4 regions of the Marinobacter nauticus ATCC 49840 genome follow, and region 1 is predicted to be linked to each of the others. Evidence: predicted binding sites of a transcription regulator. Region 1 holds the regulator's gene; each other region holds the start of a gene.

Region 1 (2,202 bases):
CGGGTTGTCTTGCTGGACGCGGATCTCGGGCTCGCCAACATCGATGTGTTGCTCGGCATTACCGCTAATCGAAATCTGCAAGACGTACTCAGCGGCGATTGTGATCTCAAAGACGTGCTGGTGAATGGTCCTGGTGGTATCAAGATTGTACCGGCTTCCTCCGGCACCCAGCGTATGACCCAGCTCAGCGCCATGGAACATGCCGGCCTGATCAACGCTTTCAGTGAGCTGGGCGATCAGATTGACGTTCTGATTGTGGATACCGCCGCAGGTATTTCTGAATCGGTGGTCAGCTTCCTCAGGGCATCGCAGGAACTTCTGCTGGTGGTCTGCGACGAACCTACCTCCATTACCGATGCCTACGCGCTGATCAAGCTGATGAACCGGGATTATGGCACGAACCGCTTCCGTATCCTGGCAAACCAGGTCCGCAATGAGCAGGAAGGCCGCCATCTGTTTGAAAAACTGACCCGGGTCACCGAGCGTTTTCTGGATGTGGCACTACAATATGTAGGTATCGTGCCTTACGACGAGGCCGTCAAGAAAGCCGTCCAAAGACAGAAAGCGGTATTGGATGCCTATCCGAGGGCGAAAGCCTCGCTGGCTATCCGGGCTCTGGCCGAAAAAGTGGATAGCTGGCCTTTGCCGTCCTCTCCCAGGGGGCATCTCGAATTCTTCGTGGAGCGGCTCGTCGAAGTCTGATCTGAATCCAGTCCTACAAGAAAACCGGATACATGACATTGGCGAAACATCTGGGAATTTACCATCAGGCCGGCGCCAGGAGCCCTTCAGCCCTGATTGAAGAGCATGCGCCGCTGGTCAAGAAAATCGCCCTTCATCTCATGGCCCGGCTGCCGCCATCAGTGCAGCTGGAAGACCTTATGCAGGCCGGTATGATTGGCCTGCTGGAGGCCGCGCAGCGCTATTCTTCCGGCAAAGGTGCCACCTTTGAAACCTACGCAGGGATTCGCATCCGCGGTGCCATGGTGGATGAGATCCGCAAGGGCGACTGGGTGCCCCGCTCAGTGCATCGCAACGCCCGGCGAATCGCCAGTGCTATCAAACAAGTGGAAGATCGTACCGGGCGCGAGGCCCAGGATGCCGAAGTAGCTGAAGAGCTTGGCATTGGTCTGGACGAGTATCATGCCTCACTTGCCGACGCGAACAGCGGTAGACTTTTTAGTCTTGATGAGCTCAATGAATCCGGCGAGCTGCCGATAGAAGAAGCAGAAGCGAGTGATAATCCGCTGGACGGTATTGCTTCAGGCGCTTTCCAGCGCAGTCTAGCAGACGCCATTGAGCAGTTGCCTGAGCGTGAAAAACTGGTATTGAGCCTGTATTACCAGGAGGAGCTCAACCTCAAGGAAATCGGTGCGGTGCTTGGGGTCAGTGAGAGCCGGGTAAGCCAGATTCACAGCCAGGCGGCGTTGAGACTTCGCAGCCGGCTGGCCGAGTGGCGGGATGGTGACAACGACTGATCGGCCAGGTGCTGTGTTTCGCTTTCAGCAAGCTGTGTAGCTTTTGGTAAACGATGCTTTACAACGTGCGCAAACACCACACAATAAGCGCTTAAGGTAGCAGCCTGCTAGACTTCCAAAAGGCTGAATGAATTCCGGGTGTTACTGACTGGAGGTCCCATTGGACAAGAACATGAAAATTCTCATTGTGGATGACTTCTCCACAATGCGACGCATCATCAAAAACCTGCTGCGAGATCTCGGCTTCACCAATACGGATGAAGCGGACGATGGCAACACCGCGTTGCCCATGCTCCGAAGCGGCAAGTATGACTTCCTGGTGACTGACTGGAACATGCCCGGCATGTCGGGCTTTGACCTTCTGAAGGCTGTCCGTGCTGATGAAAATCTGAAGAACCTGCCGGTTCTGATGGTAACGGCGGAGGCCAAGCGGGACCAGATCGTGGCGGCGGCTCAGGCCGGGGTGAACGGGTATGTGGTCAAGCCTTTCACGGCAGCCGTGCTGAAGGAAAAGATCGAGAAAATCTTCGAACGAATCCAGTAACCAGAGGTCGGATGGCTCGCCATGAGTGATACCAAACAGAACCATCAGGGCCTTGATCCGGAGGTGGCGGAGAAGCTTCAAAAGCAGGCCTCCGACCTGGCCGAGAATGTAAACGCCGGGAATTATGCCAAGGCGATGACCCTGATCAATGAACTGAGCGAGGTTCGCGATCAGAGTCTG
Region 2 (2,202 bases), 1.4 Mb from region 1:
CGTTTCGAGTACATCTACAAATTTGTCTCCTCGAAGCCCTATTACGCTGCAACGGCCGGCGGCTACCTTCTGGACGAGGGCACGCTCTACGTGGCTCGCTTTAATGACGATGGCTCGGGGAACTGGCTGGCGCTGGATCTGAACGATGCGGATTTTGCTGCCAAAGTGGCTGCGGCCCAGGGCGAAATGGTTGGCAACGTTCAGTTTGACGGTTTTGAGAATCAGGCTGATGTTTTGTTGAACACTCGCCTGGCTGCCGACATCGCAGGTGCGACCCCGATGGATCGCCCGGAGTGGGGGGCTGTAGATCCGAATTCCGGTCAGGTTTACTTTACGCTGACCAATAACTCCCGCCGGACGGAGGAGCAGGTTAACGCGGCAAATCCGAATGCCAACAACCGGACCGGTCATATTATTCGCTGGAGCGAAGACGGCAACGACCACACTGCGACCAGCTTTGACTGGGATATCTTCGTGTTCGCCGGTGAGCAGGGCACGGAAACCGTGGTTGACGACCAGGTTATCGTATCTCTGACTGATGACAACATCTTCAACAGTCCGGATGGCCTCTGGTTCGATTATAACGGCCGCCTCTGGATTCAGACCGACGGCTCCGATGCAGCACCTTATCAGAACAACATGATGCTGGCGGCCAACCCGGAAACCCGCGAGATCAAGCGTTTCTTCGTTGGGCCGGTTGGCTGTGAGGTTACAGGCGTTGTCTCCACACCGGATGTGAAGACCATGTTCGTCAATATCCAGCACCCGGAAGCAAACTGGCCGGATGCCAACGATCCGCGTCCGCGTGATGCAACGGTTATCGTTACCCGCGATGACAGCGGCGTTATCGGTGCCTGATCAGTCATAACGGTTGTCAGGCTCTGCCAAAAAGCCCGGGCGGACTCGTTCCGCCCGGGCTTTTCTCTTCTGTATTTCAGATTTCCTTCCAGATGCCGATAAACTCCTTGGGCCCTGCAATAGTGGTATCTTTAGTCCACTAAAGTAGGAGTTATTAACCTATATCATTTCTTTAACCTCAGGGATGGCCTGCAATAACAACATGCTTGCGTTAGCAATGACAAAGATGAGGGCACCATGGGTTTACTCGATCGCACTGCAATTTTATGGGGGGTGGGCATTGCTGTTGCGCTCGGTATTGCCTGCATTCTGGTGGCTCCGTTGATGGGGCTCGATGCCGCCTCTCTGTTAATCGGGCTCCTTGTGGGCCTTGCTGCTGCGGCTTGCTATCTGGTTTTACGGGTGCTTGAACCAATAGAGCGTGGAATCAACGACCTGAATGATGGCTCCCTGGCTGACAATCATCCCTTGCGGGCTCAGTGTGCGCAGCTTCTGGCGGATGCCCGTGCGGGCAAGGCCCTGGTTGAAACCCTCTCGGCCAGTGCCGACAAGAATGCCATCTCGGCCGCCGAAGTCTCGTTTGCGGCGGATCAGGTGAAGCAGCGCCTGGACCGACAGGTTGAAGAAACCGCTCAGATGGCCGACTACGCCGGCCAGATCACGGAATCGGTTCGGGAATCATCGGAACAGGCCACCAACGCCGCCACCATGGCATTGCAGAATCGCGAAGTCAGCGTGGAGGGGCGTCAGTCATTGGTGTCGGCCATTGAAAATGTGCGCTTGGTGCATCAACAGTCGGAAGAGAACCTCAGGTTGATTCAGGCCCTGCACGAAAAATCCGGCAAGATCCAGGGCGTGACGTCCACCATTCAGGGTATCGCCGAGCAGACTAATCTTTTGGCACTGAATGCCGCCATTGAGGCGGCCCGCGCCGGTGAACAGGGCCGCGGGTTTGCGGTGGTGGCTGATGAAGTCCGGCAGTTGGCCGGGCGCACTGCCCAGGCCACCAGTGAAGTGGCAGACACCCTCGACGAAATCCAGAATGACACAACCAAGATTGTGTCCCGCATTGAATCTCTGGCGAAAACCGTGGAAGACGGGCTGGCATCTGTAGAGAGCGTTGGCGGCCAGCTGGATCAGATTCGGGATCAATCCGACCGGGTTCAGCAGCAGGTTGCCCGTATTGCCGAGATCGACCAGAACAACGAGCAGAGTCTGGCCCAGGTGTTTTCGGCTATTGAGTCTGTCCGTGACCATATATCCGAAAGTGATACCAGTGTGGCATCGCTGGCGGACCAGGCTTCCACGTTGATGGAGCTGGCGGAGAAGGCGAATGCTGCCTTT
Region 3 (2,202 bases), 1.1 Mb from region 1:
CGCAAGACGGTTGAAGCCGCCTGGCTCAAGAAACTGCAGGATTTTCGTCCGCAACTGGTGTTGATCTCGGCAGGCTTTGACGGGCATCGGCTGGACCCCATGGCGGAGCTGAATCTGGAAACCGAGGATTATCGCTGGTTAACGGAAATGCTGGTGAGTGTCGCCAATGACCACTCCAACGACCGCATCATCTCCACGCTGGAAGGCGGGTATCACCTGAAAGCCCTGGCAGAGGGTGTGGCCGCGCACCTGGAAGTCCTGAACGCAGTGTATTGAAACTCGGGATGGCGTGTTCCGGCTATCCCGAAAACTCGCTTCCCATACCGTTAGCCTGCAGCAGTTCCGGGCGCTCACCCTGGCGTTGCAAACGAATGGTGGTGCGGCGGTTATCAGCCGGCTGGCGGGAAACCGGATACTGATCACCGTGGGCCCGGACCGTCAGCATAGTCTCATCAATTCCCCTGGATTTGAGATACTCGGCCACCACGTTGGCTCTTTCCTCCGACAGCGCGCGGTTATCAATCCGGCTACCAATACTGTCGGAATGGCCGTCCACGAAGATTCTTTCTACCGTGCTGTCGGCCATCACGTAGGTCACAATATTGTCGAGCAAGTTCATGTCTGCCTGTGACAGGCTGGTACTCCCGCTGGCAAACGGAACCCGGCTGCGCCGAACCTGGTCGAAGTTAACCGGCAGCAGACTGGCAACGCATTCACGATAGCCGGCGTACGGGCCGGAAAAATTCACATTCGACAACTGCACCCGCACGGGCTGGCCGCTGTATACCGCGGCTCGGGTTACTGTCGGCTGCATACCTCGGGACAACCCCTGGGCAATCAACACCGCTTCCCGATTCCCCAGGTTCACCGAGCGGGGACTATCCGTTACCTGCACAGCACCAATGGGGCTCGGTGGAACTCCTGGCCGCCAGGGCGGAGCTTCGACCACTAACTGGCCCTGGCCGGGGCGCATCACACTGAGATCCGATTCGAGATAGAAACGCAGGTCTTCCCCTGCCCGGTGCCTGAGCACGGCGCGGCCAAAGCCAGGGACCTCATGGACAAGGGAACACTCAAAGACCGACTCGGAGAGATACCACTGGCTGTTTTCAATACCGGCACCATAACTGGATGACAGCACAGGCGCAGAGGGCAATGACATTAACCCTGCCGTCGCCAGCAATTTCAGCAATCTGCTCTGCCTGAAGAACCAATTGGGTGAAACCATAGGAATGCCCCGTGGAGCCTTTAAACCAGTGAACTAACCGGTTAACGGCGACCCGACCGGGAACTTGAGCCGGATAACTTACGAACAGGTTAAAAACATCTGCTTTTCGCTTCTGATATAATCCGCGAAATTTTGCGCTCGCTTTCGGATACCTTCTCATGACCCGACAGATAACCATCACACGCCCGGACGACTGGCACCTGCACGTGCGCGACGGCGACATTCTGAACGATGTGGTGCCCGCCACCGCCGCCTGCTTCGGCCGCGCTATCATCATGCCTAACCTGGTACCGCCGGTAACCGATGCCAGCGCAGCCATGGCATACAGGGATCGCATTCTGGCCGCGGCCCGGGGAACGGACTTCCAGCCCCTGATGACCCTGTATCTGACCGAGAGCACCACCGCCGAGACCATTCGTGAAGCCAAAGCCGCCGGCGTAGTGGCAGCGAAACTGTACCCGGCTGGCGCCACCACCAACTCTGCCTCCGGCGTAACGGACATTCGCAATATCTACCCGGTGCTGGAGGCGATGGCGGATTGCGGCATGCTGTTGCTGGTACACGGCGAGGTGACCGACAGCGACATCGATATTTTCGATCGGGAAAAGGTGTTTCTGGAGCGGGTTCTGGCACCAACGCTGACTGCGTTCCCGTCGCTCCGGGTGGTTCTTGAGCATATCACCACTGCCGATTCGGCCGAGTTTGTCCGTAACCATCAGGGCAATAACCTAGGGGCAACTCTCACACCGCAGCATCTGATGTATAACCGCAATCACATGCTGGTCGGCGGTATTCGCCCACACCTTTACTGCCTGCCCATCCTCAAGCGCAACAAGCATCAGGAAGCGCTAAGAGAGGTCGTGGCCAGCGGCGATCCCCGCTTCTTCCTGGGCACGGATTCTGCCCCACACGCGAAAGACAAGAAGGAAGCCGCCTGCGGCTGTGCTGGCTGTTACTCCGCCTACGGCGCCATC
Region 4 (2,202 bases), 520 kb from region 1:
CTGCTTGAGCACCTCCTCCACCGAGGTGAATTCCCGCATCTGCCACTGCACCGCCCCCATGCGCACCTGGGTTTTTTTGACGTTGAGTACCGATGAGGGAGGCGTATAGAGAATGTTTCTCCACTCCAGCAACGTCGCATATCCGAGGGATTTCTGGTCTTCCGGCAGGTATTTGTGCATCAGCCGGGTAACCTGGAAATCGTTGGAAAGCTGGAACGTCAGGATCGGGTCGTAGATTTCCTTGCGATCAACGCGCTGAATGTATTCTTCCGGAGTGTATTGCTCGGCGTACTTGAAGTAGCTGGGAATCCGCCCGCCGGCGAGGATGGCCCGCAGGTTCATGGAACGACAGAGCTCTTTTCGTGCTTCATACAAGCGACGCCCCAGTCGATAGCCCCGGTATTCGGGGTCTATAAACACATCCAGGCCGTAAAGCGAATCGCCGTTGGGGTTGTGCCAGATTTTTTCGTTACGCAGAATCAGGTCGTCGTAGGCGTGAGGGTTGCTGAATCTTTCGTATTTCACGCATACCGTGAGCGCCACCGCCACCAACTGGCCGTTGTCTTCGATACAGATCTGGCCATCTGGGAATTGTTCTACCAGAGCCTTGATGGTTTCTTTTGGCCACGCGCCACCAATGTCGTCGTAAACCCGATCCATCAACTCTTGCAACTGGCCGTAGTCATCAAGGGTCAGGTTACGCAGATTCAGGTGGAGCTCTTCATGGGCCATAGGGTTCTCCCTGTCGTGTCTGGCGAATGTGCTGTGATCTCAGCATTCTAGCAAAGAGTGTTCAAGACTTCGCAGGATCTGCCGTTAGTAAGTATGTTTCGACTACACTAAATGATAAATGCAATTTGTTTTTGACCCTGATTGGAGGCCGTCAGCTTGAACCTATCATTCGCCCAGAAATTGCTGATCGCAATTGGCTCCCTGATCGTGTTGATTATGGGCGCCCTGACAATTTCCAACGATATTCGGCTCCGCTCAACGACCGATCGCTACGTTAGCGCGCTGATGAGCGATGCGGTGGCCCAGAGTACGTCGAGCATTGCTGATTGGCTCAATACGCGCCTGGATATGGCGGAAGCGACGGCGAAGGCGCTGGAACGGACTCGCAACGACGATAACGCCCGCGTTCTTATGGAAGCCATGACCGAAGGTGGCAACATCAAGGACGTGTACGCCGGCACCGAAGATGGCCGCATGCTGATGCGAAGTGCCGAAGTAGAGGCCACGCTTCCACCCGATTATGACCCCCGGGTACGCCCCTGGTACCAGAAAGCCCAGCGTTTGGGGCAGGCGTCGTTTACCGATCCATACCTGGATGCAACCTCGGACGAGACCATTATTTCCGCCATGGCGCCAATCAAGCGAGGCAATTATGTTGGCGTGGCCGGTATGGATATCAGTCTCAACACAATCGATCAGATGCTATCGACGATTACCCTGGCAGAGACGGGCTATGCGGCGTTAATCAACAATTCCGGCACGGTCCTGTTTCACCCCAACAGCGAGATTGTTGGCAAGAACATCAGCGGCATGATCGGTCAGCAGCCGGTACTGGACGGTTCTCTGCAGGGATTTGAGAGCGAGGGTGCCGAGTGGAGTGTCAGCTTTCACCCCATCAGCGAAGCCCGGGCCGTGGACTGGTACCTGGCTACGTTCGTGAATGAAAACCTGATCAGTGCTCCCATCGTGGAGGCTCGGACTATGGGCCTGATCATCGCCGGGGTAGGGCTGATTGTTGCGCTTGTCTTGCTCTACTTTGCGATTAGCTTCCTTCTTGCGCCGGTTCGCAGGCTTAATGGCGCCATGTCTCGCATCGCCTCCGGAGATGCGGATCTTACCAAGCGTCTTGATGACTCTGCGTCTGATGAGTTTGGGCAGTTGGCGCGCAGCTTTAATAGCTTTGTTGAGAACATCCAGCAGGTTGTAAAAGAAGTAAAAGAGGGCAGCGACGAACTGGAGGAGAACGTAAAGTCGCTCCGACAGACGTCCAGTGACAGTCGCTCCAGTGTTGAAAACCAGCAGCATGAGATCGATATGATCGCGACGGCAATTAACGAAATGTCCGCGGCGGCGGGTGAGATTGCCCAGAATGCCCAGCAAACTGCGGAAGCCGCAGAGAATGCAGACCAGGAAAGCCGGGGTTCCCTGGAGACCGTCACCGCCTCGCGGGATGCGGTGCAGAAGCTGGTG

The links. The regulator FliA, encoded in region 1, starts transcription of late flagellar genes. The targets are predictions, from matches to a motif close to CTAAAGTTTNNNNNNNNNNNGCCGNTAA.
Region 2: the regulator FliA is predicted to act here: its motif matches at 933-960, upstream of MARHY_RS13045 (methyl-accepting chemotaxis protein).
Region 3: the regulator FliA is predicted to act here: its motif matches at 1,270-1,297, upstream of MARHY_RS11550 (flagellar protein MotY).
Region 4: the regulator FliA is predicted to act here: its motif matches at 793-820, upstream of MARHY_RS08780 (methyl-accepting chemotaxis protein).

The regions. Positions count from the first base shown of each region.
Region 1 is NC_017067.1:1,378,428-1,380,629, forward strand. It holds gene MARHY_RS06340 (MinD/ParA family protein) at 1-702, shown strand, start outside; gene MARHY_RS06345 (RNA polymerase sigma factor FliA) at 735-1,478, shown strand; gene cheY (chemotaxis response regulator CheY) at 1,639-2,022, shown strand; gene MARHY_RS06355 (protein phosphatase CheZ) at 2,044-2,202, shown strand, end outside.
Region 2 is NC_017067.1:2,813,902-2,816,103, reverse strand. It holds gene MARHY_RS13050 (PhoX family protein) at 1-858, shown strand, start outside; gene MARHY_RS13045 (methyl-accepting chemotaxis protein) at 1,096-2,202, shown strand, end outside.
Region 3 is NC_017067.1:2,476,001-2,478,202, forward strand. It holds gene MARHY_RS11545 (histone deacetylase family protein) at 1-276, shown strand, start outside; gene MARHY_RS11550 (flagellar protein MotY) at 299-1,228, opposite strand; gene pyrC (dihydroorotase) at 1,387-2,202, shown strand, end outside.
Region 4 is NC_017067.1:1,899,771-1,901,972, forward strand. It holds gene MARHY_RS08775 (bifunctional GNAT family N-acetyltransferase/carbon-nitrogen hydrolase family protein) at 1-732, opposite strand, end outside; gene MARHY_RS08780 (methyl-accepting chemotaxis protein) at 889-2,202, shown strand, end outside.